Regions from separate parts of the Rossellomorea sp. y25 genome, predicted to be linked through region 3. Evidence: riboswitches for the same ligand, from Rfam matches in the RefSeq annotation. Region 3 holds a riboswitch; each other region holds the start of a gene.

Region 1 (8,163 bases), 1.3 Mb from region 3:
TACTTGCTTTCCATCAATGGTTACATGGGCATGAGGGTCTTCTTTTAACGGGTATTCATATCGGTACAGCACGCTATCGTTTGCTCTTCCATAGGAGGTACTGAGAGTGACGCCATTCCTTGCAGCCTTCTGCATGATGGCTCCCTGGACTTTTCCTGTCGTAGAAAGAACGTAATCCGGCACCGCGTCATGGTCAGGAGATCCATTCCAATGCTCTTCACTAAGCATGTCGTTGTTCCGTTCCAAATCAAAGCCGATCATCCAGGCGTAATGCATTTCCCCATCCCGGTTCTCAATATGATGAGATGGATCGGTCGGGTAGGCGTTTGCCTCATAGAATTCCCCGACCCAGAGGATGCCTTCATCATATACGGTATAAGCGGCTTCGACCGGTAATGGAATCTGTCTTGTGAACTGGATTTCCCCGTTATTTTCTGCCTGTACCATGTCGCTTAAATTAAAACTGAATAAGTGATTCTCGGATGCCACCCAGCCGTGATCACGACTAACGGTCACACCGCCTGCATGACCGGTATACGGTGTGCCGTCCGTATTGTAAAGGACAACGGACTTCACCAACTCTCCCGTCTTTCGGTCTGTTACGGTAATGGTACCAGGCCGAATCCCATCATCGACGTAGCTGACGGTAAGCAGCCAGTCTTTTTTTGCATAATAGGTCAATCCTTGAGGCACGAGCCCTTGGGAAAGTCCAGCGATCACCGGACCGTCCGAACTGATATCCCACAAACCTTGGTAGGCAGGATCTTTTTCATGTTCCCACCGTTCCAGCTGGGTGATGATCTGGTGTTCAGGAGTGACTAGTACAGGATCTGATTTTTCCGATACATTTCCTGATGTATCCTCCGCGCTCACTTGTAACGTGTATGTTTGATTACCAACTAACGTATAGAGCGTAAATGATGTCTGGGATGGATCTATGGAGAATTCAAGTTCCCCATCTTTGTAAATGTGATAACGGTATAGATCTGATTCAGTTGAAGCGTCCCAGGTCAAAACGGCATCACCGTTCCCCGCTGATGCCTCAAGGTTGGTCGGTGTTTCCGGTGCTTCTTCATCTGACACGGGGCGATCCGGTGCTTGATCTTCCACAACCCATCCCGGTGTCGGATATTGGCCGGCTGCCAATTTTTCCATTGTCCGGGTATTATCCTTTGGATAGGAATAGGTGACGGTTTGTTTTAGAGAAACGTCCTCTCCAGAGTATTCGGCTCTGACGACTTCGAGTCCATCAGGGTCATAAACGGTCAGTGTATTGCCGCCGTTGACCAGGCCGGCGATATCCCCGAGGACGATCGTATCCTCTTCTTGAAGATATTTGCTACTGTACGAATAGAAATAGTTATAATTGAATGCTTCCTGGGAAATAGGGTTGATGGCTGTATTTCTAGTCCAAATCACCACTGTATCCCAAGGCTTTAGTATGTGAGTGTCCCCGATTTCTTCATCCCAGTTATAGGAAGCGAATCGGTACCCTTTCAGGTCGATTGGGTCCGGGCTGTTGTTATAAAGCTCAAAATATTCGAAGGCATCATAGCCTGCATAGTTATCGGTGTTCGGAATCAATTCGGTGATCAGTAGGTTGGGTGTCGGTACGTTTTCTGTCGGTCCTGTGACGAGTGGTGCTGTAGCTTCCGATTCGTTTCCGACTTGATCGAGTGCCGTTACCTCGAAAGAGTACTCCCTGTTCAATTCCAGAGGGGAGATAATCAAGCTCTTCATGTCAGGGGCGACTGTACCGTAAAATGTTCCATTAATGTAGACGCGGTAACCTGCAAGATCACGTTCTGTATTGGCGTTCCACAATAACTTGACATGATCACTGCCTGGAGTTGCTTTCAGTCCGGTTGGGGTAGCAGGGGCTTCACTGTCCACGACCTCCTGTGGGACAGCCCGGACTTCTTTTGTGGCCGGGGATTCGTTTCCTTCCGGGTCGACAGCCGTCACCCGGAATGTGTATGCCTGACCATTTTCCAATCCATCCATGATTGAAGTGGTCGTGTCCGTTGAAGTGGTCGTTCCATCAGGGTGGTAGATCGTATAGGAGACTGCACCTTCTGAAGCTTCCCACTCAAGGGTGATTGATTGGTTGGCGGGTGTTGCAGTCAGGTTGGTTGGTGTCGCAGGACCAGTCACTTGTTCACTCAACAGGCTGGCAGGAGTCGGTTCTTCATCGTTTCCGAGCTTCTCCATTGCAGCTGAGATAGTGGCCTTGTAAATGATACTTCGGTTAGTGATGCCATCAACTACCCCATCATTAATGAGCGCTGTACTGAGAATATTGTCCTCCGCATCCGCAATCCCTACCTGGCGAAGGCTGCTGTCATGCAAACCCTGACCGGATGTCGTCAGCTTGATTTCGTATACGTCATCGGGAGTGAGATACATGTCATAGTTGGAGTTGAAGTCCCACAGCGGTACATCAGGATAAGCGAATTTCTTTAACCAGAGGACCAGGGATTCTTTCGGCTGGATGATTTTGTCGTCGATGGGCCATCGGTTAGCGGGGCTTGAGAAGTTACTAGTGAAGTATTGGAGCTCATAATCTTGTAGATTGATTGCTTCTGAGGTGGTGTTATAGATTTCGACGTACTCAAAGGGCTGACCGGTGCCTGCGGATTTGGTGACGATTTCCGTGATGACAAGAGGCGGATTGGTTTCTTTCGCGTTTGCGCTGTGAGCATGAAGCAATAAGAGTCCTGCGATTCCTAAAGCAAGAAGGACGGCTATACGGGTGATAGATCTGTTTTTCAACTTCATTTCCTCCTTTTAAATGGTATTTATGTATAAATGAAAAGAACCCCATGGCAATGGAGTGCACGATTATCGTACACACGAATTGACACAGGGTTCTCCTCATCTCTACCCGCTATATAATCTTACTAACTCCATCATACAATGGGGGATTCAGAGTGGCAATGCACATTCTGTAAAATTTAGAATTTTTAGATATATCATTGAAATGGTTGGCTGATTGGTGTATGATAAAAGGAATATTAAGAGGAATGAAGCTTGGTAGGAAGAGGAGAAGAGATCACCTATGAAGCGAACTGTATGGTTTTTTCACTATGGAGTGGAGAAATCAGGCATTCGTTTTGTGGCGCGATCTCTTTTTCATTTAAGGAGGATGGCGGCATGGCGCATTACATGAATGAGGCAACGGAATTTTTCTGGCAGCATGATATCTATTTCCGGATTTTGGTGAGTGCTGTATTAGGGTTCATCATCGGATGGGACAGGACATCGAAAAATAAACCAGCCGGGTTAAAAACATATACGTATGTATCGGTGGCCTGTACATTGATCACGATCGTCTCCATCGAAGGGGCGAATATGCTCAGTCAACCGGACAGCGGAAAAGTGATGGACCCGTTTCGTCTGGCGGCGCAGATCGTATCGGGACTCGGTTTCCTTGGAGCGGGCGTGATCCTGAAAGATGGATTGCGGGTGAAAGGACTGACGTCAGCTGCGATGATTTTCTACGTTGGGGGAATCGGGATTGGTATCGGAGCCGGGTTTTATTCCATTGTCATCTTCGCAACATTTGTAACCTTCATCATTACGAAAATAGGAAACTTCTTTGAAGAGCATGAAATCACGTCATTTCCTCTTCCATGGACACGGAAAAAAAGTAAGACAGAGGAGGAAGAAGAAAAGGTTGGCACGTAAATAAAGAGTGAGCTCAACTCCCAGTGGTTGAGCTCTTTTTTTGGTTAAAAATCCAGATTCCAGAGCTTCGGATCACCTGAAGAAATGGCGAGGGCACCGGCTCTTAGTCCATTCAGAATATCTTCCTTATTACTGATCAGGCCACCAGCGATGATGGGCAGCGTAGTCATGGCCGTCAGTTTGTCAATGATGGACGGCATGAGACCAGGAAGGACTTCAATCGCATCCGGCTTGCAGTTCTGTGCGATATCAATTCCTTTGTCAAGGGCATTGCGGTCGATAAGAAAAAGGCGCTGGATCGTCATCAATCCTTCTTCCTTTGCATATTTGATCAGGTTGCTCCTCGTTGTGATGATGCCAGCGGGCTTCCAGATTTCTGCTATGTATTTAATGGCACTTTTCGTGTTGGACAGCCCATCGATGAAATCAATATGTATGAACGTGGTTTTACCGGCTTCCTTCAGCTTTTTTAAATACCCTTCCATTGTAATCAAACTGCCGGTTAGGATGAACACGATGTTGGCGTTTGACTGTATGGCTTTGTCGAGGTCCTTTTCTTCCTTGATGGAAGCGATGACCTGGGATTGGACGATGTCGATAATGTTAGGTTTCATGGAATTGGCCCCTTTTAATAATCTGAATATTGTTTTTTCTTTTAGTATAGCATAGTTGTTTGGGGATTCTTCTTTAATGGAGGCGATGATCTGAGAATTGACGATATATTGGTCGCTCCTTTAGAGAGTGTGGGTCGTACCTTTATAGGTGAATATATTAGACTGCCTGTTAAAAGATGACTAGCACAATTATCGGTAGTGAGATCCGGTTAAGCATCAGAGCTAATCAATAGACGGAAATATTCCGCTTAAATTCGCCATGACGATTAAAAAAGGTTGAAATAAGGGGACATATTCCGATTCTATCTTCTTCTTTCGACTAATCTCAATTTCTCTTAAAGCCAAAAAGTAGAGTAAGGACCGTCCCCGGTTTGTCCAAAATAATACAATTAATTCAAAAACCGGATTGACAAACCAATTATAATCATTTACCATTACCCTAATGCTAAAACGCATCATAACTTTAACTTAATAAAGCATATCTTCTTATCCAGAGAGGTGGAGGGACTGGCCCTGTGATACCTCGGCAACGGGTTCTTATGAATACCGTGCCAATTCCATCAAGTCATGTGACTTGAAAGATGAGAAGAGCGGGACATATACATATTTTTGTGCCTCTCTTCTTATGAAGGGGGGCACTTTTTTATTTGAGCCATGATCGTCAACAAGAAGTATACATAGCGAAAGGAGCAAGTCTTATATGATCAGAGTTCAGAATGTTACGAAAGTATTCGAGACGAAGAATGGCCCATTCACCGCTTTAAAAAATGTTTCCTTCGAAGTGAAGAAGGGAGAGATTTATGGTGTGATCGGATTCAGCGGGGCGGGAAAAAGCACGCTTGTCCGCTGTCTCAATTTTTTAGAGAAACCATCATTGGGTGATATTTTCATAGAGAGGCGCAGCCTGAAAGATCAGTCGGCAGTCGATCTGAGGAAGGAGCGGCACCGCATCGGGATGATCTTTCAGCATTTCAATCTGTTTCAATCCCGGACGGTGGCAGGGAATATCGCCTATCCTCTGAAACTTGCAAAATGGCCAAAAGAAAAGATCAGCGAGAGAGTAAAGGAATTGCTCGCGTTTGTCGGACTTGAAGATAAAGCGAAGCATTATCCGGATCAACTGTCAGGAGGGCAGAAGCAAAGGGTGGGAATAGCAAGGGCCCTGGCGACATCGCCTTCGATTCTGCTCTGCGATGAAGCCACATCCGCACTTGATCCTCAGACGACGGAATCGATTCTGAACTTATTAAAGAGAATCAACGCGGAGTATGGCATTACGATTGTGATGATCACCCACGAAATGGGGGTCATCCGGAAATCTGTGATAAGGTCGCTGTCATGGAAAATGGAGAAATCGTTGAAGAGGGAAGCGTCTTCGATATCTTCTCCAACCCGCAGACCCCGACGACGAAAAACTTTGTGAAGAGTGTCATGAATGATCAGCTGCCGGCATCGGTTCTCGACAAATTGAATGACAGCAAAGAAGGGCGCATCTGCCGCCTCATTTTCAAGGGTGATTCGACGGGCACGCCGATCCTTTCCGAAACGGCAAAGAAATTCGATGCCCACATCAATGTGTTATTCGGCCAGATCACGGAACTCCAAGGTAAGCCGTTCGGGAATCTCATCGTACAGATCATTGGCAGCAAGAAAGAGACGGAAGAGATCCTGGATTATTGGAAGAACAGATTATTCGTAAGCGAGGTGGAGAAGCGTGCAAGTTAACTGGGAATTATTCTGGCCAAGAATTATTGAAGCGACATGGGATACCGTGGCGATGGTGTCATTCTCCCTCCTGTTTGCCACGTTGATCGGGCTTCCCCTCGGCATCATCGTTGTGGTCACGAGGAAGGGGCACTTACTTGAAAATAAAATCGTCTTTTCCATATTGAGCAGCATCATCAACGTGTTCCGTTCGATTCCGTTCATCATCTTGATGGTGGCCATCATCCCCTTTACAAGATTGGTAGTGGGCACATCGATCGGAACGGCGGCAGCCGTGGTACCTCTTGTCGTATTTGCAGCACCGTATATTGCAAGACTGGTAGAGAGCTCGCTCCTTGAAGTGGAACCGGGTGTCATTGAAGCGGCGGAGTCCATGGGGGCAGGGCCGTGGCAGATCATCTTCGGGATCCTCATTCCGGAAGCACTGAGTACACTGGTCCTGAATATTACGATCGCGACCATCGGACTCGTCGGAGCATCGGCCATGGCCGGGGCAGTCGGAGGCGGTGGACTCGGGGACCTCGCCATTGCTTACGGATATCAGCGATTTGAAACATCCGTCATGATCGTGACCGTCATCATTTTAATCGTGATGGTGCAGGGACTGCAGACAGCAGGGAATACATTATCAAAAATCATCAGGAGACGTTAGGAGAGAGGAATATGAAAAAATCAATCAGCCTGGCAAGTATCGCCATTCTATTAATCACCCTTATATTGAGCGGCTGCTCGGGAGACAGTGCATCCGGCTCAGGTGAAAAAGAAGTCGTTAAAGTCGGAGTGAATGGATCTGGGGTGCCGATTTGGGAGTATATGAAGGAGAAAGCAGCGAAGGAAGGGATTGAAATCGAGATTGTGGAGTTTGCCGATTACGTGAGACCGAACCAGGCGCTGGCCGATGGGGATATCGACCTGAACGCCTTCCAGACGATTTCGTATTTTGATTCATTCGTTGAAGAACATAATCTGGACCTTGTACCGATCGGCTCGACGATCATCGCGCCGATGGGAATCTATTCGGAAAAATATAAATCGGTAGAAGACTTACCGAAAGGCAGTAAAGTAGCCGTTCCTCAAGAGGCGACTAACTTAGGCCGTGCCCTTCTCCTATTGGAGGAAGCAGGTTTGATACAACTGAAAGAAGGTTTTGATCAGTCACAGGGTCTCGAAGCGATTAAAGAAAACCCGAAAAACCTTGAATTCACACCGGTCGTCGCTGCCCAGACACCGAGGGTACTGCCGGATGTGGCGGCATCGATCATCAATAATGGTGTGGCTGTTGAAGCAGGGTTCGTACCGGTTGATGACAGCATCTATATCGAAGGGGCGGAGTCTAAGCCGTTCATCAATATCATCGCAGCGCAGGAAAAAGATAAAGACAATAAGACCTATAAAAAGATTGTTGATCTCTACCAGGAAGATGACGTAGCGGAACATATCAAGAAAACATATAAAGATTCCCTGATCCCGACATTCGTGCCGGTCAGTGAATTGCATTAGGAGGGAAAAGAGATGAGTCAACCAGCAGCGATTGCCCATCGTAAGAACAACATCCTCTCGGCAGTGGATCAACTGGCTGTGAAACTCGTGTCGACCAGCCATCAGATCCACGACAATCCTGAAATCGGTAACGAAGAGTTCTTTGCTTCAGAGACCTTGACCACCCTCCTTGCAGCCAACGGATTCTCCATTGAACGGGGAGTGGCGGGCCATGAGACTTCCTTTGTGGCACGCAAACATTCAGGAAAAGAAGGGCCGGTCATCGGCTACCTGGCTGAATATGACGCCCTGCCTGGACTCGGTCACGCCTGTGGTCACAATATCATCGGGACGGCAAGCTGCGGGGCGGCCATCGCCCTGTCGTCCGTACTCGATGAAACAGGAGGGGAAGTGGTCGTGTTCGGGACTCCTGCCGAGGAAGGCGGTCCGAATGGAAGTGCGAAGGGCAGTTTTGTTAAGGCGGGCTTGTTCGAAGGAGTGGATGCCTGCATGATGGTCCATCCGTTCAACAGGACAACACAGACAGGGAAAACCCTTGCGGTGGATCCACTTGATTTCGAATTCAAAGGAAGATCTGCCCATGCGGCAGCTTCCCCTGAAGACGGCATCAATGCCCTTGATGGTGTGATCCAGCTGT
Region 2 (8,163 bases), 1.7 Mb from region 3:
ATTAATTTCATCATTTGATGAGGTGACATTAAGTGATTATAAAATGCCCATCATCTGTATTTATTCCAGTCCCAAAGATTATCAAGGCATGTTTGTAGCAAGGCTATTCGATGTCAATCAGCCCACTCATTATATTTTGATGAGACCTACATTAGAAGCAATCAGAAGTGAAATTCCAGAACGTTTCTCGCTAGTACCGAAAGCACAAGGGGAAGATTCCAGTATCGTCGAAACATGGATTTAATTCCTGGTAAAAAAGCTTCATCTCTTTTATGAGATGAAGCTTTTTACGTGTTTTTATTAGCAGAAGGATAGAATTTACTTTCGATTTTCTTATATTCTCTAAGGTTTTCAGTTAGACGTGCCAGCTTATGAACTTCCTGCAGAAGAAAGGTTTTATCTAATTCGTAAATGACCTCCCTTTCAATATGATCAATGGTATTACAGGCGAATTCCCATATGGCTTTGTGCTTAGAGGGGTCAATGGACTCTGCAATAAGAGCGAGTGCCCGAACGATGTCAGTAATGATGAGATGATTTTCTTTTGCATAATGCCTGATATAGCCAAATCCCCGATATAGATAGTATTCAAATGCTTCTGTCTGGAGAATGACTCGTATTTTTCCTTCTTGATCGATTAAATACGGGGTGAAGGATAGGTGATCTTCAACTGTTATCATCAGATCGGCCATTTGATCAATCGTATTGGAGGCTGTTTTAGGATCATCATTTCCAAGGGATTTGATTGCTACTTCTGCAAGCTTATGAATTCCCATTTGCAGGTCTTGAATTTCCGTCTCCTTATGGCCCATTTCGATAAAGTCGAGATAGTGATTAGTAGAAATATCCTTGGTTTCAGGTCCCCAAATGCTCACCAATTCATTCCCCGCCAAAACATAATCCCCGACTTTATAGTGGAGCTGTATGACAAGTTGATCATTTTTTGCCGCTTCAATCATTCCATGAAAATCAATCAACTGTATATATCCCGACTCTCTTGACTTCACATGAATGATATTCTCCTTATAGTGCTCCATTATATCGCCGGTGTTTCTAGTTCGGTGGGCTTCTAGGTCATGTTTCAGCGTTTGATTGATCATCACCTCAGAAACCTGCTTCATATTGTACGTAATATTGTGCACCTGCATCCAAGTAGAGGCATGGTTAATGAAGAATATAAAAGTGACTGCAGTAAGGAATGCAAGTCCAATCGTCATGATCGGGGCAGCAACAAACAGTTCTTCCTTTGAATTTCCGATAAATAGAAAGAGGAGCAATACATATACAAAACTGCCATTGAAAATTCCAAGGGCATGCTGCGTTTGTTTGTCCGAAATGAAATCCAGGAGCATCCTCGGTGAAAATTGACCACTGAACATCGTTAGTACAACAAGCAGCGAATTCAGGGTGAAAGCACTGAGTGTGAGAATGCCCCCGATGAGTGTACTGACAAGCATGCGTGTAACAGATGCATCCATACTTAATAAATCAAATGTATACTGAGAGATGTCAGCATATAAATCTAAATAGAGGGTGAGTGCTACAAGGAGTATGGAAAAACAAATATAAAAGAATGGCATATACCAAATGGTCAGTCGGATCTCTCGCATTCGTTGCCGTTTTGACATGAGCAGATATTTTCTGATGGATAAGGGAAGCAGTTTTTTCAGCATAATAGATTCGGTTCCTTTCAAATCAAGGGATATGGATTAGTTTTCCCTGCCAGATCATGTTAAAACGTCTCTCTGCAAATTAGATTTATAGGCTTCTAGATGGAGTCGAATCTTAAGTAAACCAATAGGAATTACCCTACCTATTGACATTAGAAAGAATTTTTGAAAAATACCAAAAATGGTATTGACGAAGGAATGAATCCCCTATATAATCCAATTCATACTCAAATAGCAAGTAATACCAAAACGAAACGATATATCTCTTATCAAGAGCGGCGGAGGGATAGGCCCGATGAAGCCCGGCAACCTACAGGATCAGACTGTAAAGGTGCCAATTCCTACAGATCTATACGGATCTGGAAGATAAGGGGAGGAGCATGATTATTTAGCCCTCTTCTTAAAAAGAAGAGGGCTTTTCTGTATACCCTCTTTCTTTCCCACATTGCTCTCTTCGACTCTCAGGGTGGATCTTCAAAGGAATGAATCAAGCAAGTGAAAAATTGAAAAAAAGATACTTAGGAGGCTGAAGCATGTCAACGATAAATGTGGCACTTCTGGGGTTTGGAACAGTCGGGCAAGGAGTCTGTGAAGCCATTGATACCCATCAGGAAAGAATAAGGGAAGTCCTCGGTAAAGAGGTAAAGGTAAGGGCCATCCTTATTAAGGATCCTGTTAAACAACGAAACATTGATTCGTCAATTAAGGTCACAACGGATTTTCAAGAAATTCTGGATATCCCGGATCTTCATGTGATCTTTGAAGCAATCGTAGGTGAAGAACCGGGTCATACGTATTTAACCAAAGCCATCGAGAAAGGAATTCATATTGTCACAGCAAATAAAGCCATGTTTGCTAAATATGGTCCGGATCTATTGGAAAAGGCGAGAAATAATGGGGTAACCATAGGTTTCGAAGCGACGACAGCGGGGGGGATTCCCGTGATCGGCAGTATCAGGCAGCTTCTTAAGGTGAATGAGATTGAACGGGTTCAAGGAATTCTGAATGGGACGTCCAATTTCATCTTATCGCAAATGAGAAAACGTGGAATCTCCTTTGAGACAGCGTTAAAGCAATCCCAGGAGAAGGGGTATGCTGAAGCTGATCCGACCAGTGATATTGAAGGCTATGATGCTTTCTATAAACTTCTCATTTTAAGTCAAACGGCATTTGGCAGGCAGCCGGACTGGAAGGATATCAGACGAAAAGGAATATCACACCTGACTGCAGAATGGCTTCAAGCAGCGGAATCATTTCGATTGCGATTTAAGCATGTAGGTTCCCTTGAACGGGATTCTTCAAATCATATCACGGGTGAAGTCGAACCAATCCTTGTCCATGACACCCATCCGTTTTACGGTGTGGAGGATGTGGAAAATGCCATCTCGCTAAAGGGCAGCCTTGTAGGCAGGATCACCCTGCTGGGTCCCGGGGCCGGTAAATTACCTACCGGAAGCGCCATGGTAGAGGATTTTCTTTCATTGATAGAACGGAAGTATACGGACTCTGCCCAAAGCACAGTGAGCACCGGGGAAGTTCATCAAGAGAGCAGCCACCAATGGGTTCTGAGGATCCGTGAAAATGAAGATTATCAAAGCTGGATCCCATCGTTTACATTAAAGGATCGCATTCAGCTGGACGATTACTTGTATGTTTTTGTTGAAGGTAGCAAAGACACACTTCAAACTCTTCTAAGGACACATGACGATATTCAAGCCGTTTCTATTCTAAAAGAAATTCCGTTGGAAAATGAGGTGAAAACTGGCGTCGCCGTTTCATAAAAAAAGTATTAACCAAGTATCATATCGATCGTTGTTTAAAGGAAATGTTTATCACGATGTTGATTGGAGCGGCAGATGCTTGACTCCCGAGGGAAGCGAGCACCAGGAGCGGAAAGCAGCCATTAGTGAAAAATAGCTTCAAAAAAAGGTCTGATAGAAAGTAGGGGGATCACTTGAGTATTATTGTTCAAAAGTTTGGTGGAACCTCTGTTGGTTCTACAGATCGAATCAAACGGATGGTCTTCAATGTCTTGAAAGAAAAAGAAAAGGGGCATGACGTTGTCGTAGTGGTTTCAGCTATGAATAAAACGACTGATACCCTCGTGAAATTGGCAGGGGAACTTTCCACAGAGCCAAGCAAGAGAGAAATGGATATGCTCTTAAGCACTGGGGAGCAGGTGACGATTGCCCTTTTGACGATGGCCCTCGAACATCAAGGAGTAGAAGCAGTGTCCCTGACAGGCAGGCAGGCGGGGATCCGAACCGACGGAGTATTCGGAAATGCGAAGATTACCTCAATCGATACGCATCGGATCAAAACGGAGTTATCAGACGGACGAATCGTCGTAGTAGCCGGCTTTCAAGGGATTACGAAAGGAGGAGAGGTGACCACATTAGGGAGGGGCGGTTCGGATACGACGGCAGCTGCTCTTGCATCGGCGTTAAAAGCCGTCAGATGTGATATCTATACAGATGTGGATGGTGTGTATACATCGGATCCCCGGGTCGTTCCCCTGGCATCGAAAATTGATACCCTCTCCTATGAGGAGATGCTGCGCTTAGCCACCATGGGAGCGGGTGTCCTGCATCCAAGAGCCATCAAACATGCGAGGGAACATCACGTGCCGCTTGTTGTTTGTTCCAGTTTGAATGAGGGGCGTGGAACCTTGATCAGTGGGAAAACTCATAGAAATGCTTCAATAGTCGGAGTGGCCCATCAGGAAGACATCTCTGTTCTCACAATATTTGATTGCCAGGGAGGAGAGTCATTGATTCTTTATGATCTCGATTCACACCATATCGAGACAGAAATAGTAAAGTACGGGGAAAACCTTGTCCTCATCGTTAAAGAACAGGATTTTCAAGCAGTAAAGAGAATCGTCGAACAATATAATCAGGCCTACTCCCATATAGAACAAAGAGAAGATCTATCTAAAGTATCTGTGATTGGACGCATCAACTCATCCCATGAGGTGAAAGAGAAGGTTACCAACGTTTTTCATGACTACCATATTTCAAAGGTGTCTATATGGGAATCTTCAGTAGGATTAAGTGCTCTTGTGGAAAAAAGGGATGTGGAAAAGGCGGCCAGAGTCCTTCATATGCACTTTGGACTGGATTATATAGAAACAAAGAGAGCTGTCTTATAAAGGAAAGAGTGGTGATGCCATCTGACTGTCACCACTTCCCAAATGGAGAAGTGTATAGGCATCCCTATACACTTCTTCTATGGACTGATCAACACAGGTGTACCGATCGGAATGAGGCCTGCCAACTCCTCAACGTCTTTATTATACATGCGTATACACCCTCTGGACACGGCATTCCCAATGGAACTGGGGTCATTTGTTCCATGGATCCCATAACTCTCTTTTGATAAACTCATCCACATCGTTCCAAAGGGGCCACCGGGATTCGGTGCTTTATTAATGATGATGAATTCCCCAATTGGGGTTTCGAAGAGTACTCTACCCACTGCAATGGGGTACTGCTTGATTTGGATGCCGTCTTTGAATAAACGCAGCCAGCGGTTGTTAACAGAGACTTGAATACGGTAGGGATTCGCAGTAGCGTCAGGAATCCCCGGTATGGTGATCGTTTGTCCGGGATAAATATTATCTGGGTCAATACCTGGGTTAGCATTAAGGATGACGGCCAAGGGAGTCCGGTAGTCCCTTGATATCTGACTAAGTGTTTCTCCTGTCTTTACTGTGTGTACCAACTCAAACACCTCCCAATTTCACTTTCTTTCTTAGTCTATGTACATGTGAAAAAGTCGGTTCATCAGACGAGCCGGGACATAAAAAAGCCTGCATCCAAAGAAGGCGCAGGCGTAAATAGCAGCTTATTGAGGGGGGGTCTGCTGTGGAACTGTCGTATAGCTTTGCAGCATAAGCGTCATATCCTGTTCATTTAGCTGAGGAACCTGATAATAGCCATGCTTGTTTTGATAGAGGAAAATCTCATAACTCATTTCAATGAAGTTCGGTACACTGTCTGCCACAACGCGGCGTAATACGGGATTTGTCATTTCAAGAGCCGTCATGGCAAGCAGGGTGGCCAGAGATTTCGTTTGTCCAAGCATATAAGCAGACAAGCCTTTATCTGAAAGCTCATTGACGGATTGGTTTGGTTTTTTGGGTGTTCCTGGTTTTACCCCATAAGTAGTGGCGTGGGATTGGGTCATTTTGTATTGTTGGGTTGGTACAGCAGGGTCATGCCCTGTAGAAAAGCTTCCCACAATCGTATTATACATAGTCGTCACGAAAGTTGACTGCCTCTTTAGAATATCCTTAAGTTCAGGATCCTGGATGTGTTGATCATACATTTGATACTGATCCAGCATGCTGATGATCCCGGCAATAATTTCGTGGGCATCAAATAGTTCATGGCCACCATGATCTTTACTTTGGTTATTCATCATATTGGGTGGCATTTGAGTTCCAGGTTGAGGCGGCATATTAGGTTGATTTTGCATGAGTGTTTTCCTCCTATTTAAGTGACATCGTTGATTAGAATAACCACATATTTGTCAATTATGTATTTCTTCACCCCAGAATGGTTTAATACTCACCGGCCTGTCCGAATACAATAGGAAGAAGTCATTTTGAAGGTGGTCTTAGAATGAGTATATTTCTGAGTTATATCGTTTTGGGATTATCTCTGTCTGCACCCATGGGACCGATTAATGCCGCTCAATTGGACAAGGGGATTCGCTTCGGGTTCTTCCACGCCTGGCTTGTGGGAGTAGGCGGCATGGTGGCGGACGGAGTATTTATGCTCCTCATTTATTTTGGACTGGCTCAATTCGTTGATACCCCGTTGATAAAATTATTTTTATGGGCCTTTGGTTTTTTTGTCCTGACGTATACTGGGATTGAAAGCATCTTAAAGTCGGGTTCCCTCACCTCATCCTCAAGTGGTGATCCATACGAAACGAAAGGGAAAGCGTTTCGTACAGGCTTTTTTATGGCAATTTCAAATCCATTAAGTATTTTATTCTGGCTAGGAATCTATGGTTCTATTCTGGCTCAGACTTCAAGCTCTTATGAAGCGGGGCAACTATTTCTGTATAGCATGGGGATATTTCTCGGGATCACACTTTGGGACCTGACGATGGCAAGTGTTGCGACGGGTGCGGGAAAGCTGGTCAGTCCCCGGATCCTGCGATTGATCTCCATCATTTCCGGATTCATCTTGATGGGATTCGGTATTTATTTTGGTGTGAACGCCTGCCGTTTATTGTTCGGCTAGACAGACACCCATAAGGCTCCCTCCTAATAGGATAAATGTGTAATCTTTAGGAGGGATCGGCTATATGTTACGTTCGAAAAGTTGGATCGATCAACACATGGATGAACTTACAAACTGGCAGCAATCAGCCTATAATCATTTCTCGGCTGTGATGTCCGACGAACATCATCCCTATCCATGTGTGCCTGGAAAACAAGGCTTTCAGTCAGATACATTACGTTTCGGCTTTGCAGATGATCCGAGGAATGAAGCGGCATCTGAAGAGCTGGCGGGCTTGCTCAAACAATATGGAAAAATCTCAAGGGATACAGGGACTTACGCATCTCTTGTCGTGTTTTTTAATTCAGAAGGAATAGGGGAAGACAGCCATTCCATTGATTCGTATCAACATATATTCTGGACTCTATTAAATAGGATACATGAATTAGATGAAACACCTTGGCCGGACGGTATAGCAAAGGATCCCCATCATCATACATGGGAGTTTTGTTTTGAGGGTGAACCGTATTTTGCCTTCTGTGCAACACCGGCTCACATCGTAAGGAAAAGCCGTCACTTTCCCTACTTTCTTGTAGCCTTCCAGCCCCGATGGGTGTTTGATGAAATTAACTCTTCCACTGCATTCGGACAGAAATTAAAGAAAGTCATTCGGAAGCGTCTTATTGAATATGATGAGGCAGAGCCGCATCCAAGCCTGAAATGGTATGGGCAGGAAGATAACTACGAATGGAAACAATATTATCTTAGTGACGACGATTCTTCACTTTCGAAATGTCCATTTTTAAATAGCCAAAAGAAAATCAAGAGTTAAAGCGTTCCGGCTTTAGCTCTTTTTCCTTTTATGAATGTCGCTATCGCAATCACCATGATGAATCCGATGCTTACAAAGAACCCTATGCGACTCACATGATCAAGTAGTGTACCGCTGATGGCCAATAAAATGAGAGTGAGAGCAAAGAGTGTTTGGATGCGGTCCCAACCGGTTTTGCTCATCAGCTTGTGAAAGGAAGCGAGAATGAATATCCATGTGTAAAGGAGCATGAGCCCCGCCGCTGTAGTGACATACTCGAATAGTTTATCCGGCAGGAGCATGGCAATCACAATCGAAAGAGCGACAACCAGGGTAGTGAGTCCGAAAGCAGGCAGGGGAACCTTCATTTTCCCTTTTTTGGCGAAAACCTTCGGAGCATCTCCTTCTTCTGCCAATGCCACGAGCATCGTCGTGACCGCGTACAAAG
Region 3 (8,163 bases):
GGTATGTGGAATCAAGTCAGAAGGGACATGAACCTTTACATCTTTTGCAACTGTTGAACGTACTTTCACCGCAACAGAAGCTGTATTTCGATTCGGTGAATCTTCATTCGAAACGACCTTACTTAACTTATCGCGACACTCTTCTTCCAACTGCAATCTTGTTTCTTCATTTTGAATCTTATTCATGATGCCAAGTCCATCCATTGCATCCTTCGCATAAAGAACCAGCCCATCGTATTCCCGGCCAATTTTATTCGTAGTGAATTTTCGGGTGAGTGCCGCACCACCTACTACAAGAGGAACTGAAATATCAGACTGTTTTAAATCTTGAGCAGTAATGACCATTTGTTGGGCAGACTTCACAAGGAGCCCGGACAAACCTACGATATCCGGCTTTTCTTCCCGTATAACTTCTATCAGTTCCTGAGGGGTCACTTTAATGCCTAAATCAATCACTTTATATCCATTATTACTGAGAATAATATCAACGAGATTCTTACCGATATCATGAACATCCCCCTTAACCGTAGCTAAGATCACTTTGCCTTTCGAAGATGAACTTTCCGTTTGTTCCATATGTGGTTCCAAATGAGCAACGGATGCTTTCATGACTTCGGCACTCTGTAATACCTCCGCTACAATCAGCTGGTTATCATTAAATAATCTTCCGACTTCACTCATTCCGGCCATAAGGGGGCCATTGATGATATCCAGGGGAGCATCATATTTCTCCAAGGCGATATTTAAATCGGCAATCAGTCCCTCCTTCGTCCCTTCCACCACATAATGAGCCAGTCTCTCCTCTAGATTCATAGTATTGACGGGTACCTTTACTTCTTTCTTTTTCCCTCTATAAAATGCTGTAAATTCAGCCAGGGTTTCATCCGTCGTTTCAAATAAGAGTTTCTCCGCCATTCGAACTTCTTCTTCAGGAATAGAGGCAAAGCGCTCTAGTTTTTCCGTATTGACTATGGCATAATCAAGGCCCGCTTTTGTACAGTGATAAAGATACACAGCATTGAGGACTTCTCTTCCGACAGGAGGCAGTCCAAAAGAAACATTACTAACCCCTAAGATATGAGGGCATTCAGGTAAGGCTTCCTTAATCCGTCTTATCCCTTCAACGGTGGCATTGGCTGAACCGATATATTGCTGATCCCCTGTTCCCACAGGGAATACGAGAGGGTCAAAGATGATGTCTTCTGAGGCAACCCCATATTTCTCTGTTAACAGTTTATGTGAACGAAGGGCAATGTTTACCTTACGTGCGACTGATACACCCATTCCTTTTTCATCAATCGTCCCTACTACAACCGCCGCTCCGTATTCCTTCATCAGCTTTGTAATCTTCTCAAACCGCTCCTCTCCGTCTTCAAGATTAATCGAGTTAATGATTACTTTCCCTTGAGAATATTTTAAAGCGGTCTCTAGCACTTTCTCATCCGTTGAATCAATGACAAGTGGAACTTTTACTTTTTTCACAACCTCCTGGATAAATACATTCATATCATCTACTTCTTCACGATCGGGATCTGCAAGGCAGATATCGATCACCTGAGCTCCATTTTTCACTTGTGCTCTCGCAATCTCTGACGCTTCTTCTATCTTATTTTCTGCAATCAATCGTTTAAATTTACGTGAACCGATGACATTCGTCCGCTCTCCGACCAGAATCGGTCTTCTGTCTGCATCCTCATAGACGAACGCTTCAATTCCCGACACCGCATGAGGGTGAGACTCATTGGGTTTACGAGGAGGTAATCCCTTTACCACATTTGAAAGGGCACGAATATGCTCCGGTGTCGTTCCACAGCACCCTCCAACAAGATTCACCCAGCCTTTCTCAGCAAAACCTTTCATCTTTATACTGAGTGAATCAGCCGTCTCATTGTAATTTCCTTCTTCATCAGGAAGTCCTGCATTCGGATAACAGCTTACATAGGTAGTGGCTAAGCTTGATAAGGAACGGATATGGTCACGCATAAATTCAGGTCCTGTTGCGCAGTTTAGACCAACTACCAAAGGGTTTAAATGTTCAAGGGATAAATAAAATGCTTCGATGTTCTGGCCGGCGAGTGTAGTGCCCATAGGCTCAATGGTTCCGGATAACAAAATGGGGATCACTTTCCCTCTTGATTCAAAAGCAGTTCGAATTCCGAGGTTTGCTGCTTTTACATTTAACGCATCCTGACTCGTTTCAAGTAACAGGACATCGACTCCTCCATCGAGAAGACCTTCTGCTTGAACCCGGTAGTTGTCTACTAAGTCATCGAAGCTTACCCCTCCTGTAACAGATAAGGTTTTGGTAGTGGGACCGAGAGATCCTGCAACAAACCTGGGCCACTCGGAAGTTGAGACATCTTCTACTGCTTTTTTGGCGATTTCAGCTGCTACTTTATTGATTTCGTATGCTTTAGATCCTATATCATATTCGTCCAACACAATGGGGGTTGCCCCAAACGTATTCGTTTCAATCACATCAGCCCCTGCTTTCAAATATTCCAGGTGAATCTGATAGATGACCTCCGGCGCTGTTAAAACCAGATTTTCATTACATCCTTCAAGCTCTTCTCCACCAAAATCCTCTGGGGATAAATTCGCTTGTTGAAGCATCGTTCCCATTGCTCCATCGAGTACGAGTATTTTTTTCCTAAGCTGTTCTTCAAACAAAGTGATGGCCATAGGGAACCTCTCTTTCTGTGCTGGTTTTCTCTTGTATATGATGAATCAGTTCAATGCTCATATCGTACCTGACAAAAGGCGTGATAAGATAAATCCCATTAAAAAGATCTATTGCTGTATCAAGTAAGTCTTTTGCAATATCCATTCCAACTGCTCTTGCAACTACAGGATCACTTCCCGCTTCCTTCATTCTTTTTCTTGTTTCTTCTGGAACATTGATTCCCGGTACTTCATGATGGAGAAACTCAGCATTTCTCGAACTGATTAATGGCATGATTCCGATAAAGATCGGAACATCTAAATGCTTCGTAGCTTCATGTACTTGAATCAGCTGTTCTTTCCCAAAGATCGGTTGAGAAATGAAATAGTCAGCTCCGGCTTTCTTTTTCTTTTCAAGCCTTTTTACAGAAGCGTCTAAATGACGGAAATTTGGATTAAAGGCCGCTCCTACTGAAAATTGAGTACGTTCCCGGAGTGACTTACCGGAAAAGGATATCCCCTCATTGTTTTGTTTGATGAGTTCAATAAGTTCAAGGGAAGATAAATCATAAACGGATGCTGCCCCAGGAAAGTCTCCAATCTTCGCCGGGTCACCCGTAATCGCTAAAATATTGTGAATGCCCAACGTGTGCAATCCCATAAGATGGGATTGAAGTCCTATCAGGTTACGGTCCCTGCAAGTGATGTGAACTAAAGGTGTAAGATCAAATTTGGACCTGACCAGACTCCCAATGGCGTCATTACTAATACGAGGAGATGCTAACGGATTATCAGCAAGCGTGAGTGCGTCAATTCCAGCTTTCTTTAATGCCTCAGCCCCTTGGAAGAACAGCTTCGTGTCGAGATGTTTAGGTGGATCGAGTTCAACAATGAGTGTTTTCTTTTCTCTTACATGCTCATGCAGCAAGTTTCCCCTGATTGAAGGTGATGATAACTGAACAACCTTTTTTGCTTTCACCACTTTCTCTTTAACAGGCTCACGGCTTTTTAATCTGCTTGCTACAGAACGAATGTGATCAGGTGTGGTTCCACAGCAGCCTCCAATGATTCTTGCACCTTGCAGTCGCAACTCATTGCTTATATCCCCAAAGTAATCAGGCTCAGCAGAGTAATAGAATCGACCTTCTTCATAGTTTGGCAGACTGGCGTTTGGATAGACGGAAAGAAATGCCCTTTTAGGTAATGGAACTTCCTCTAATGAGTTCACCATATGAAATGGCCCCATGCGGCAATTGATACCGACAACATCGGCCCCTAATAATTCTAATTGCTGAAGTGCGTCTTTTATCTCCATTCCATTTTGAAGAACTCCTGTTTCATGTAGAGAAACTTGAGCAATGACAGGAATGTCCGTTTCACGTTTGACAATGTTTAAAACCGTGGTTAATTCCTCGAAATCATAATAGGTCTCAAGCAGGATGCCATCTACACCTTCTAATAATAAACAGTAAAGCTGTTCCCGAAAGCTTCTTTTGATTTCTTCCAGCGACACATTTTGTTTAATGCCCCTGATTCCCCCGATGGTCCCCAGAATATAGGTGTTAACACCAGCGGCTTTTCTTGCTAGACGCACTGCAGCTGTATTTATTTCCTTAACCGAATCCTCCAATCCGTATCTGGAAAGCTTTTGATAATTGGCTCCATACGTATTGGTCTGAATGATATCTGCTCCTGCATCAATATACTCCTTATGGACTTTCAACACTTCATTTGGGTGGGAAAGATTCAATTCTTCAAAGCATCTGTCCACTCCATATGAATACAACAACGTTCCAATGGCCCCATCTGCAATCAAGATTCTCTCTTTCAGTGCTTCTAGCAACGGCTTCATGACATTCCCTCCTTTTTATAAATTTATAACGTTGTTTCGGTTGGTCTTTTGTATACTATCTAAACCTTTTTGAAGATCGTTAATCAATTCATCCACGTTTTCAAGTCCTACTGATAATCGTAATAAACCATCAGTAATCCCTCTCCTTTCCCGTTCAGCTTTCGGCATAGAAGCATGTGACATCCTTGATGGATAGGATAGAATTGATTCAACAGCTCCTAAACTTACGGCGAATACGGGAATGTTTACATTTTGTATGAGTTGCTTCACTTCCTCTGCACCCTTTAACCGGAAGGAAAGAACCGCTCCAGGACCCTCTGCTTGTCGGACTTGAATTTCACGACCGGGATGATAGCTCAAGCCTGGATAATACACTTCTTCTACTTCCTTTCTCTTTTCTAAGAAGCTCGCAATCTTATAAGCCGATTCTGATGATTCCTTCAATCGTACATGCAGTGTTTTCAGCCCTCTTAAGAGCAGCCAGCAATCCTGGACACCGAGGACCGCACCGAAAGAATTCTGCAAGAAAGCAAGCTTCCTGGCAATCTCTTCATTTCCCGTTACCGCGAGCCCCGCCAAGACGTCACTATGTCCGGCAAGAAACTTAGTGGCACTGTGAAGAACAACATCAACACCTAAGCTGATCGGTCTTTGCAGCAGGGGAGTCATGAAGGTATTATCCAGAAACGTTAAACATCCATTCGCCTTGGCAAGCTTCACGACTCCTTCAATATCGGTGATGTTCAGAAGCGGATTGGAAGGTGTCTCCATATAAATCACTTTCGTATTGTGTTTAATTGAACAAGCCACTTCATGAAGATCCTTCATGTTCACAAATGAATATTCAATCCCAAATTTAGTGAGGACCTCTGTAATCATTCTGTATGTCCCACCGTACACTTCTTCTGATACTAGAACGTGGTCGCCACTCGATAATAATAAAAAGCTTGTGGAGATTGCCGCCATCCCTGATGAAAAGGCAAAGCCTCTTACTCCACCTTCCAATTCAGCTATCGTTTCTTCAACAGTTTCCCTCGTCGGATTTCCCGAACGGCTGTAGTCATATGTTCCATATTGATCAAAATCCTGTTGGTGAAAGGTTGTAGCATGATGTAACGGTGTAGAGACCGCTCCTGTTTCTTTATCAAATCCGTGAGAATGAATGAGTGACGTCTGAAGTGAAAATGGTTTTTTACTCATACGTAAGCACCTCTTTTTCCAATTGTTGAAATACATTCTCCAGGTCTTCAATCAGGTCATCAATAAATTCAATTCCTACAGAGAACCGCAGGAGCCTGTTGCAGATACCCAACCTATTTCTTTCTTCTTCGGGAATGTCTGCATGTGTTTGGGTTGCGGGGTAGGTGATAAAGCTTTCAACCCCTCCTAAACTTTCAGCAAACGTAATAACTTTTAAGTGTTTGAGAAAGGGATCCACCCATTCTTCCTTTGCGATTCGAAAGGAAAGCATGCCGCCTTTTCCCGGATATAAAACGTCCGTTACACATTCGTGCCCTTCAAGATATTTTGCTAGTTTTCTTGCGTTTTTTTCATGTTGAGCCATTCGGAGACTAAGGGTTTTCATCCCTCTTAATAAAAGCCAACAATCAAATGGTGAGAGAACCGCGCCGATGGAATTTTGAATGGTGCAGATTTTTTCCGCCAGCTCCTCTGTGTTTACAACCACAACACCTGCCAGCACGTCATTATGGCCCCCTAAGTATTTCGTGGCGCTGTGAATAACTATGTCTGCTCCTTCAGTGAGTGGCTTTTGAAGAACAGGTGTGTAGAAGGTATTATCGACAATTAAAAGCAACCCGTTACACTTTGCGATTCCAGCAACCTCAGAAATGCTTGCTTCATTCATTAATGGATTGGTTGGCGTTTCAAGAAAGATGGCCTTTGTTCTCTTAGAAATTTGTTCTTCTATGGAGCCGGCATCACTTGTATCGACGAAATGAAATTTGATACTATATTGTGCTTCATACTGTACGAATAAACGGTAGCTCCCGCCGTATAGGTCTTTCGAAACAATCAATTCATCCCCGCTGGAAAATAAGCTAAGGATTGCCTGAATCGCTGCCATCCCCGAGCTGAAGGCAAACCCTCTGTGCCCTTCTTCCAATTGAGTGAGGGTGTCTTCTAAGGTTGCGCGGGTTGGATTTCCTGTTCTTGTGTAATCATAGCCTGTCGATTGCCCAATCCCCTTATGTTCATAAGCAGTCGATAAATGAATGGGTAGGCTCACAGCACCCGTTGCAGGATCTTTCCGGTTTCCCGCCTGGACAAGCAAAGTATCAATATGTTTTTTCAATATTCTTCTCTCCTTTTCTTTCCCTGTAAACGAAAAGGGAAAAAACAAAAAAACCTTCTTAATGAAAATAAGAAGGTTTTGTACGTTCGTTCTCCCTCTTATCGTCCAAGTTGACATCAACTTGCTGGAATTAGCACCATACCTAAAACTGTGGCTGGTTGCTGAGGTGTCTTCGGGCCAGTCCCTCTACCTCTCTTGATAAGAAACTATATGATTTTGTGAAAAATAACTTTCCCATAACTTATAACAAAGAAGAACAAATGTCAATGAGAATTATGAATTATCCGAAAATGAAGCATACATAGTGACGCAACTTTTTGAGCCGTTTTTCGTCTGCTTCTATATTCTTGCAGAGGTCCGCACATTCCCTCCAATCAACTCCAGATGAATGGCTGAATTCAAAAAAATAGAGCGATTCATTTTATTTAATGAAAGATACCCATTTTCCTTTTAATTTCTTTCATAAATGGAATCGTCTTTTCTCTTGCTTTATCGGCTCCTTCTTTTAAAATGGCATCCAGCCTCTTGGGGTTGGCTATTAGTTCTTCATATTTGGATCGAGGTTCCTCGATAAATGAATTCATGACTTGGAATAGCTCTTTTTTCGCTTCTCCCCACCCTATTCCGCCTTGAAATCTCCTTCTCATTTCTTCAACTTGATCGGATGTTGCAAATTCCTTATAAAGCGAAAATATGACGGACGATTCAGGATCCTTAGGCTCCTCAGGGGGTGAAGAATCTGTTTTGATTTTATTGATTAGTTTTTGAAGCTTTTTTGATTCTTCAAATAATGGGATGGTATTGTTATAGCTTTTACTCATTTTTCGTCCATCAAGTCCCGGTAGAACAGATGTTTCTTCCTGTATCACATAATCGGGAAGAACAAATGTTTCGCCATATTGCTTATTAAAGTTTTCTGCAATGTCCCTTGCAATTTCGACATGCTGAATTTGATCTTTACCGACAGGAACCAGTTCCGTTTGGAATAGAAGGATATCCGCCGCCATCAATATCGGGTAGGTGAATAAGCCCATGTTGACCCCTGCATCTACTTCTCTGCCCCTTTTTTGATTATCTTCAACTACTGATTTATATGCATGGGCCCGGTTCATTAATCCTTTCGGTGCAAAGCAAGCGAGGATCCAGCTTAATTCAAAAATCTCAGGTACATCAGATTGACGGTAAAAAATCGCTCGATCAGGATCCAACCCTAATGCTAACCAAGCTGCCGCCACTCCATAAGATAGTTCTTTCATTTCATGCTGATCATGTATCTTCGTTAACCCATGATAATCCGCAACAAAATAAGCGGTGTTGTAGGATTGATTCTCTGCCA

The links. A riboswitch is a leader RNA that binds a small molecule or an ion and turns the genes downstream of it on or off. The one in region 3 is predicted to bind S-adenosylmethionine.
Region 1: it holds a riboswitch for S-adenosylmethionine, as region 3 does, so the genes downstream of both, AAEM60_RS17660 (methionine ABC transporter ATP-binding protein) here and AAEM60_RS10675 (methionine biosynthesis PLP-dependent protein) in region 3, are expected to answer to the same signal.
Region 2: it holds a riboswitch for S-adenosylmethionine, as region 3 does, so the genes downstream of both, AAEM60_RS19695 (homoserine dehydrogenase) here and AAEM60_RS10675 (methionine biosynthesis PLP-dependent protein) in region 3, are expected to answer to the same signal.

The regions. Positions count from the first base shown of each region.
Region 1 is NZ_CP145886.1:3,484,056-3,492,218, reverse strand. It holds gene AAEM60_RS17675 (lamin tail domain-containing protein) at 1-2,772, opposite strand, end outside; gene AAEM60_RS17670 (MgtC/SapB family protein) at 3,166-3,687, shown strand; gene AAEM60_RS17665 (glycerol-3-phosphate responsive antiterminator) at 3,732-4,301, opposite strand; SAM riboswitch class I at 4,785-4,889, shown strand; partial or broken gene AAEM60_RS17660 (methionine ABC transporter ATP-binding protein) at 5,002-6,026, shown strand; gene AAEM60_RS17655 (methionine ABC transporter permease) at 6,016-6,678, shown strand; gene AAEM60_RS17650 (MetQ/NlpA family ABC transporter substrate-binding protein) at 6,690-7,526, shown strand; gene AAEM60_RS17645 (M20 family metallopeptidase) at 7,539-8,163, shown strand, end outside.
Region 2 is NZ_CP145886.1:3,883,209-3,891,371, reverse strand. It holds gene AAEM60_RS19705 (hypothetical protein) at 1-244, shown strand, start outside; gene AAEM60_RS19700 (DUF2254 domain-containing protein) at 288-1,673, opposite strand; SAM riboswitch class I at 1,934-2,043, shown strand; gene AAEM60_RS19695 (homoserine dehydrogenase) at 2,204-3,451, shown strand; gene AAEM60_RS19690 (aspartate kinase) at 3,625-4,821, shown strand; gene AAEM60_RS19685 (L,D-transpeptidase family protein) at 4,899-5,393, opposite strand; gene AAEM60_RS19680 (spore coat protein) at 5,517-6,149, opposite strand; gene AAEM60_RS19675 (LysE family transporter) at 6,296-6,925, shown strand; gene AAEM60_RS19670 (YqcI/YcgG family protein) at 6,990-7,736, shown strand; gene AAEM60_RS19665 (amino acid permease) at 7,733-8,163, opposite strand, start outside.
Region 3 is NZ_CP145886.1:2,145,307-2,153,469, reverse strand. It holds gene metH (methionine synthase) at 1-2,682, opposite strand, end outside; gene AAEM60_RS10685 (bifunctional homocysteine S-methyltransferase/methylenetetrahydrofolate reductase) at 2,663-4,513, opposite strand; gene metC (cystathionine beta-lyase) at 4,529-5,713, opposite strand; gene AAEM60_RS10675 (methionine biosynthesis PLP-dependent protein) at 5,706-6,827, opposite strand; SAM riboswitch class I at 6,923-7,032, opposite strand; gene AAEM60_RS10670 (tryptophan--tRNA ligase) at 7,253-8,163, opposite strand, start outside.